One region of the Kocuria sp. KKT182 genome, then DNA from elsewhere that is predicted to be linked to it. Evidence: riboswitches for the same ligand, from Rfam matches in the RefSeq annotation. Region 1 holds a riboswitch; the other holds the start of a gene.
What was found. Region 1 has a riboswitch for S-adenosylmethionine ahead of ACZ2G1_RS00485 (MetQ/NlpA family ABC transporter substrate-binding protein). Riboswitches for the same ligand answer to the same signal wherever they lie in the genome.
Positions count from the first base shown of each region.

Region 1 (3,385 bases):
TCGTGATCCCGAGCTCCCGGTTGACCCGCTGCAGCACCTGCAGCACCTCCTGGGTGGTCTCCGGGTCGAGGGCGCTCGTCGACTCGTCGGCCAGGAGCAGCTTCGGGCTGGTCGCCAGGGCGCGGGCGATGCCCACGCGCTGCTTCTGCCCGCCGGAGAGCTGCTCCGGGTAGTTGCCGGCGCGGGCGGCGAGGCCCACGAACTCGAGCAGCTCGGCCACCCGTGCCCGGCGCTTCTCCTTCGGCCAGCCGGCCCGCTTGAGCGGGTACTCGACGTTGCCGGCGACGGTGCGGGAGGTGAAGAGGTTGAACTGCTGGAAGATCATCCCGATCTCCTGCCGCACGGGCGCCAGCTCGGTCTCGCGCCGGCCGGCCACCTCGAAGCCCTCCACGGTCAGGGAGCCCGAGGACACGGGCTCGAGCCCGTTGATCAGGCGCACGAGGGTGGACTTGCCCGCCCCGGAGTAGCCGATCACGCCGAAGATCTCGCCGCGGCGGACGTCGAGGGTGACGTCGTCGACCGCGAGCACCTCGCGCGCCGCCCGCCCCGAGCCGGTGCGGAAGGTCTTGGAGACGTTGCGGAAGGAGACGAGCACCTCGTCCGGGCGCCCGGGTGCGGGCGGCCCGGCGGGGACCGCCGCGCTCACTGCTCCTGGTCCTTCAGCTCCTGCTGGTAGCGCGCGGTCAGCTCCTGGAGCTCCTCCGGCTCCAGCTGCAGCGGCACGGCGGTGTCCTTGGTCTCCTCCATCTCGGCGTCGAGCACGGCCTGCTCGTGGTAGAGGTCCGCGACCTGCCGGAGGGTCTCGTCGTCGGCGAGCTCCTCCGTGGTGGTGAAGAGGTTGACGTAGGCGCGGGAGCCCTCGGACTCGGGGTCGTCCTGGGCGAGCGCGGACTGCGGGTCGATGTCGGCCCGCGAGAGGAAGTCGTTGTTGATGACCGAGCCGGCCACCGAGTCGAGCGAGAGCACCGTCTGCTCCGCGGAGACCGGCGTGACCCGCACCGTGGAGGCCTCGGTGTCGACGTCGAGCTCGGTGGGGATGAGGGTGTCGCTGCTCAGCTCCACGAGACCTGCGGCCTCGAGCACGAGCAGGGCCCGGGAGAGGTTCACGGCGTCGTTGGGCACCGCGATCTCGTCGCCCTCCTGGAACTGCTCCACGGAGTCGTACTGGTTGGAGTACAGGCCCAGCGGGTAGATCGAGGTCGAGCCGATCGGGGTGATGGAGCCGCCGGCCGCGTTGTTGTAGTCGGCGAGGAACGGGACGTGCTGGAACCAGGTCATCTCCACGTCACCGGACTCGGTGGCGGGGTTCGGCTGGTTGTAGTCGGAGAAGTCGACGTACTCGACGGTGATGCCCTGCTCCTCGGCCACCCGCTGGAGGGCGTCGTGGGTCGGGTCGGTGCCCACCACGCCGATGGTGACCTTGTCGTCGGCGAGCACGCCCTCGCCGGAGGACTCCCCGGCGGAGCCGCCGCAGGCGGTGAGGGCGAGGCCGAGGGTCGTGGCCAGGGCGAGGAAGGGGAGGCGCTGCGATCGCATGTGGTGCCTTTCCGTGGGTCCGGGGTGTCGGAGGTCTCCACCGGGGCCAACGGGTCCGGCGGCCACGGTCGAGGGCGCGCCGGAGGGCGCGTGCGCGGTCGGACCGTACTTGCCGCCGGCCGTCGTCGGCCGGTGCCGGATGGTTCACCTGGGGCACCCCACTACGGGAGAGGGTTGCCGCCCAGCAAGCCAGGGCTGCACGCTGGGACTCGTCATCCGCCTGACAGACTAGCACGTGCGGCGGGGCCGGGCCCGGCCCGGTCAGCGGGCGAGGACCTCGCGGGCCCGCCGGCGGGCCCAGCGCTCGGCCGCCAGCACGGCCTCGAGCTCCAGCGGGCCGTCGTCGTCGTGCTCGCCCAGCACCGCCTCGACGGTGTCCACGATGGCGGGGAACCGGATCCGGCCGTCGTGGAAGGCGTGCACCGCCTCCTCGTTGGCCGCGTTGAACACGGCGGGGAAGGTCCCGCCCCGCTCCCCCGCCGCCTTGAGGAGCTCGACGGCGGGGAACGCCACCGGGTCGAGGGGCTCGAAGGTCCACTCCGTGGCGCGCGTCCAGTCGCACGGCAGGGCGGCCCCGGGCACCCGGTGCGGCCAGGCCAGGCCGAGGGCGATGGGAAGGCGCATGTCCGGGGGCGAGGCCTGGGCGAGGGTGGAGCCGTCCACGAACTGGACCATGGAGTGCACGACCGACTGGGGGTGGACCACCACGTCGATGCGCTCGAGGGGGACGTCGAAGAGCAGGTGGGCCTCGAGCACCTCGAGGGCCTTGTTCACCATGGTCGCCGAGTTGGTCGTCACCATCAGGCCCATGTCCCACGTCGGGTGGCGCAGCGCGTCCCGGGGCGTGACCGTCTCGAGCTCCGCCCGGGACCGGCCGCGGAAGGGCCCGCCGGAGGCCGTCAGCACGAGCCGGTCCACCTCCCCGGCGGTGCCGCCGCGCAGCGCCTGCGCCAGCGCGGAGTGCTCGGAGTCCACGGGGATCAGGGCGTCCGGGTCCCCGGTGGCCGCGGCGGCGGCCTTGACGAGGGCGCCGCCGGCGATCAGGGACTCCTTGTTCGCCAGGGCGAGCCGGTGCCCGGCCCGCAGCGCCGCCAGCGTGGGGGCGAGGCCGATGGAGCCGGTGATCCCGTTGAGCACGAGGTCGGCGTCGGGGTGGGCGGCGGCCGCGGACGCGGCGTCGGGCCCGTGCACGACGTCCGGGCGGTATCCCCCGGCCCCGGCGGACGCGGCCCCGTCCGCGATGAGGCCGGCCAGCCGGGCGGCGTCCTGGGCGGTGCCGCTGGTCGCCACGAGCGCGGCGCGGGTCTCGAGGGCCTGCTCGGCGAGGAGCTCGAGGTGCCGTGCTCCGGCGGCGAGGGCGACCACGGTGAACGGGTCCGCGCCCTCGAGCTCGCGGGCGGCCCGCACGACGTCGAGCGCCTGGGTGCCGATCGAGCCCGTCGAGCCGAGGACGCTGATCCGGCGGGGGCCGGCGGCGGCCAGGGCGCGCAGCTCGGGTGTCGGGCGGGTGCGGGGCGAGGTGGCGGGGGGCGTCATGGCCCCAGTATCCCCCAGCGCCACTCCTCGGTGCGGTGCCCGCAGGGGGTGCCTGCGGACGGCCCGGAACGGGCCGAGGCCCCGTCCACCGGGAGCGGTGGACGGGGCCTCGGCGACCGACGGGGGTGGGGTCAGCGCGTGGCGCGACCCTTGCGGCCGGAGACCGCGCCCCAGATGAAGAGCACGATGAGGGCTCCCACGACGGCGGTGATGATGGTGCCGATGTCGAACGCGGACTCCAGGTCCCCGATGCCGATCAGCGAGCCGAGGAAGCCTCCGAGGAGGGCCCCCACGATGCCGAGGACGATCGTGA
Region 1 is NZ_CM145757.1:112,406-115,790, reverse strand. Features, by position in the region: gene ACZ2G1_RS00490 (methionine ABC transporter ATP-binding protein) at 1-646, opposite strand, end outside; gene ACZ2G1_RS00485 (MetQ/NlpA family ABC transporter substrate-binding protein) at 643-1,536, opposite strand; SAM riboswitch class IV at 1,637-1,753, opposite strand; gene dxr (1-deoxy-D-xylulose-5-phosphate reductoisomerase) at 1,798-3,072, opposite strand; gene ACZ2G1_RS00475 (GlsB/YeaQ/YmgE family stress response membrane protein) at 3,204-3,385, opposite strand, start outside.

Region 2 (3,385 bases), 340 kb from region 1:
TCCGGCCCGTTGATCCTCCAGAACCGTCGTCGGGCTGCGCCCGGCGGCGGTTCTGTCGTCGTACCCGCCGAGCAGCACCGGGAGGAAGCGCCGTGACCGTTCCCGATCCGCTCCCCGCCGCGGAGGAGCCGGAGGACCCCTTCGTGGTGAACCGGGTCTCCGACGCCGAGCTGGACGTCTCCGTGCCGTTCGAGGTCGAGGCCTCCGAGTGGGGATTCGACGGCTCCGCCGACGAGGCCGGCGGCGGCTGGGGCTCGGCGGGGGACTACGGCCTCGAGTGAGCACCCCGCGGGTCCCACCGGCGCTCCGGACGTCACCGTCCTCCCGCACGACGGAGGCCGCAGCCCGACGGGCTGCGGCCTCCGTGCGCTCCTGTCCGCCGGCTATGCCGACAGCGGGAGGGACGAGGGGTGGAGCTTGAAGAACGGGTGCCGTCCGGTCGCCGCGAGGGCTCCGGGAACGAGGAGCTGGCGGTACTTGGCGCACCATTGCGCCGTACCCTCCGTGTGCTCCGCCGCGGCGGCCAGGTCGTCGGCCTCGGGGCTCAGGTACTCCTGCACGTCCCCGTCGGTCGACGTGAGACGGACGAGGTGGAGATCGGGGAGGGCGGTGACGGTCACGTCGATCCACTCCTCGCGCTGGTCGGTGGTGATGGCTGTTCTTTCTTCGGACATGGTCATGTTTTCTCCTGACGTTCTTGCAGGCATCCGATGGCGTTGCCCGCCGCTTCGTCATCCGATCCACCCGGGAACATCGGGTTGGCGCGCAGCGGGTCGGAGCCCCTCCACGGTTCCGCCGGGGATCGTCGATCTCCGGCCGAGGGCGTGGACGCCGCATCTCGAGAAGCAGGTTCAGGCTACCCCGCGGCACCGACACCTCGACAAGCGAGTCGTGAGTTGTGTCACTGAAACGTAATGCGCGGGGCCGTCGCCTGCGCCGTCCCCGGTCCTACGGGACCCATTCCAGCGCAACGATGTGTCGTCGAGATGTCCGGGCGGTGACACCCCGGGGAAGGCCTGTGCACAGGAGGGGGCACCGGATCCGGCCAGGTCGCCGCACGCGGACACTGTTCGGCCGATGTGGTTCAATGGGGAGAGCTTCAAGAGACCCGGTCGGCAAGCTCCGACTTGACCGGGCACCAACCCCATGTTCACGGGTGGTTCGGATGACGAAGCGGCTCGCATCGCCGCAGCAGCGGTACCCGGTGCGAGCAAGAGCGCACGAAGGATCCCGGTCATGTCCGACCCCCGCCACTCCGCCGCCCGCACGGGCGCGTTCCCCCAGCCCTCCCACGCCGTCCCGGCCACCGGGGACGGGACCCGCCGCGACCCCGCGCCGAGCGTCCCGGCGATCAGCGTCTCCGCCATGAGCGTCGAGGACTACGCCCGCGTGGTGCAGGTCCGCACCGAGTTCGTGGACTTCCTGCTGGCTCCGGCCCGCGGGGAGCTCGCCGCCGCGGCCTGAGGCCCGCCGCCGTGGACCTCCTCCTGGACCGTTCCGTGCTGCTGGGGGTGCGCACCCCGGAGCGCTGCCCCGAGCTGGCCGAGGTCCTGCGCCGGCACGGACACCGGCGGCTGTTCCTGCCCGCCACGGTGCTCGGGGAGCTGCTCGCCGAGCGGCCCGACGAGACGCTGTGGGCGGAGCAGCTCGAGCTGCGCTTCCCGGGCCGGGTCCTCCCCGCGGACGCCGCCGTGGCCCGGGCGTGGGGAGCACTGGCCGCGACGGGGGCGGCCGACCCGCTCGCCGGGCTCACCGCGGCCACGGCCCTGGTCCACGGGCTGACCGTGCTGACCGCGGAGCCGGGGCGGTACGCCGGCACCGGGGCGCCCGTACTGGATGCGTCCCCCGCCCGCCGGTAGCCCTCAGACGGCCCGGCGGTGCCGGCGGCTGCGCCCCTGCCCCTGCGCCGAGAGCGCCACGGCGCGCTCGTAGTGCTCGAGCAGCTGCCCGACCAGCACGTCCCACGTCCGGCCCTGGACCGCCGCGTGCGCCGCGACGCCGAACGCGGCCCGCTTCGCCTCGTCGCCCAGGAGATCCGCCACGTACCCGCGCAGCGCCCCGAGATCGCCCGGGGGATAGAGCCAGCCGGTGCGGGACCGGTCCACGAGGTCGAGGGGACCGCCCCGGCCGGTCGCGACCACCGGCACCCCCGAGGCCATGGCCTCCTGGATCGTCTGGCAGAACGTCTCGAACTCGCCGGGGTGGACGAACACGTCGAAGGACGCCATGATGCGCGCCAGGTCGGCACCGCTGCGGCGCCCGGTGAAGTGGGCCTGCGGGAGCCGGCGGCGCAGGGCGTCCTCCTCCGGGCCCGAGCCCACGACCACCAGGCGGGTGCCGGGCAGGTCCGCGACCGCGGAGAGGTCCTCGACCTGCTTCTCCGGGGCGATCCGGCCCACGTAGCCGACGATCCGCCGGCCGCCGCCGACCTCCTCCCGCCACCGCTCGTCCCGGTGCCGGGGGGAGAAGCGGGTGGTGTCCACCCCGCGCCGCCACAGGTGCACGTCCTGGACGCCGTGCTCGGTGAGCTGCCGGACCGCCGCGGTGGACGGCGCGAGCGTGAGCGTGGCGAGGTTGTGCATGGAGCGCACGTGCCCCCACAGGAGCTGCTCGAGGAACGGGGCCCCGTACTTGGCCGCGTAGCCGGGCACGTCGGTCTGGTAGACCGCCACGCACGGCACCCCGAGCTGCTGGGCCGCCAGGATCGCCCGGCGGCCCAGCACGAACGGGGAGGCCACGTGGACCACGTCAGGCCGGAAGCGCTCCAGCTGCCGCCGCACCCGGGCCACGGTCCCGCCGGCCACCCGCACGGCGGGGTAGCCGGTGAGCGGAACGGCTGGCAGCCGGTGCACCGGCACCCCGTCGAGGTCCTCGACGACCTGCTCCGCCGGGCGCCCGAGCGGCGCGGGTTCGTAGGAGGGCGCCACGACCACGACGTCGTGCCCGCCGGCGACCAGCTGCTCGACGACCCGCAGCACCGAGTGGGTGACTCCGTTGAGGTGGGGGAGGAACTGCTCGGCGACCACGGCGACTCTCATGCTCCCGAGCCTGCCGGGGCCGGGCGACCGGACGGCGAGCGGGGCGTGGCCCGCCGGTGAAGGCGCCGTGAAGCCTCGGCCGGGGTGCCGCCCGGGCGTGGGAGGATGGTCGGTGATGAACTCCCAAGGCCTGTCCTCCCCCGCTGCACGCCCGGACCGCCGGGGTGTGCCCATGCCGCTGTGGCTGCAGGGCGTGCTGGAACTCGGCTCCGTGGCCGTGGTGTCCTACCTGCTGGTCCTGCTGACCGTCCTCATGGTGTGGCTCGCCGACGGCTTCGACACCCTCGGCCTGACCGGCGGGTTCGTGCTCTCCGGTCACGTGTGGCTGCTCGCCCACCTCACCCCGC
Region 2 is NZ_CM145757.1:3,701,526-3,704,910, forward strand. Features, by position in the region: gene ACZ2G1_RS17145 (hypothetical protein) at 93-281, shown strand; gene ACZ2G1_RS17150 (hypothetical protein) at 384-680, opposite strand; SAM riboswitch class IV at 1,098-1,223, shown strand; gene ACZ2G1_RS17155 (hypothetical protein) at 1,237-1,464, shown strand; gene ACZ2G1_RS17160 (PIN domain-containing protein) at 1,476-1,859, shown strand; gene ACZ2G1_RS17165 (glycosyltransferase family 4 protein) at 1,863-3,038, opposite strand; gene ACZ2G1_RS17170 (cell division protein PerM) at 3,154-3,385, shown strand, end outside.
Region 2: another riboswitch for S-adenosylmethionine. It lies ahead of ACZ2G1_RS17155 (hypothetical protein); the one in region 1 lies ahead of ACZ2G1_RS00485 (MetQ/NlpA family ABC transporter substrate-binding protein).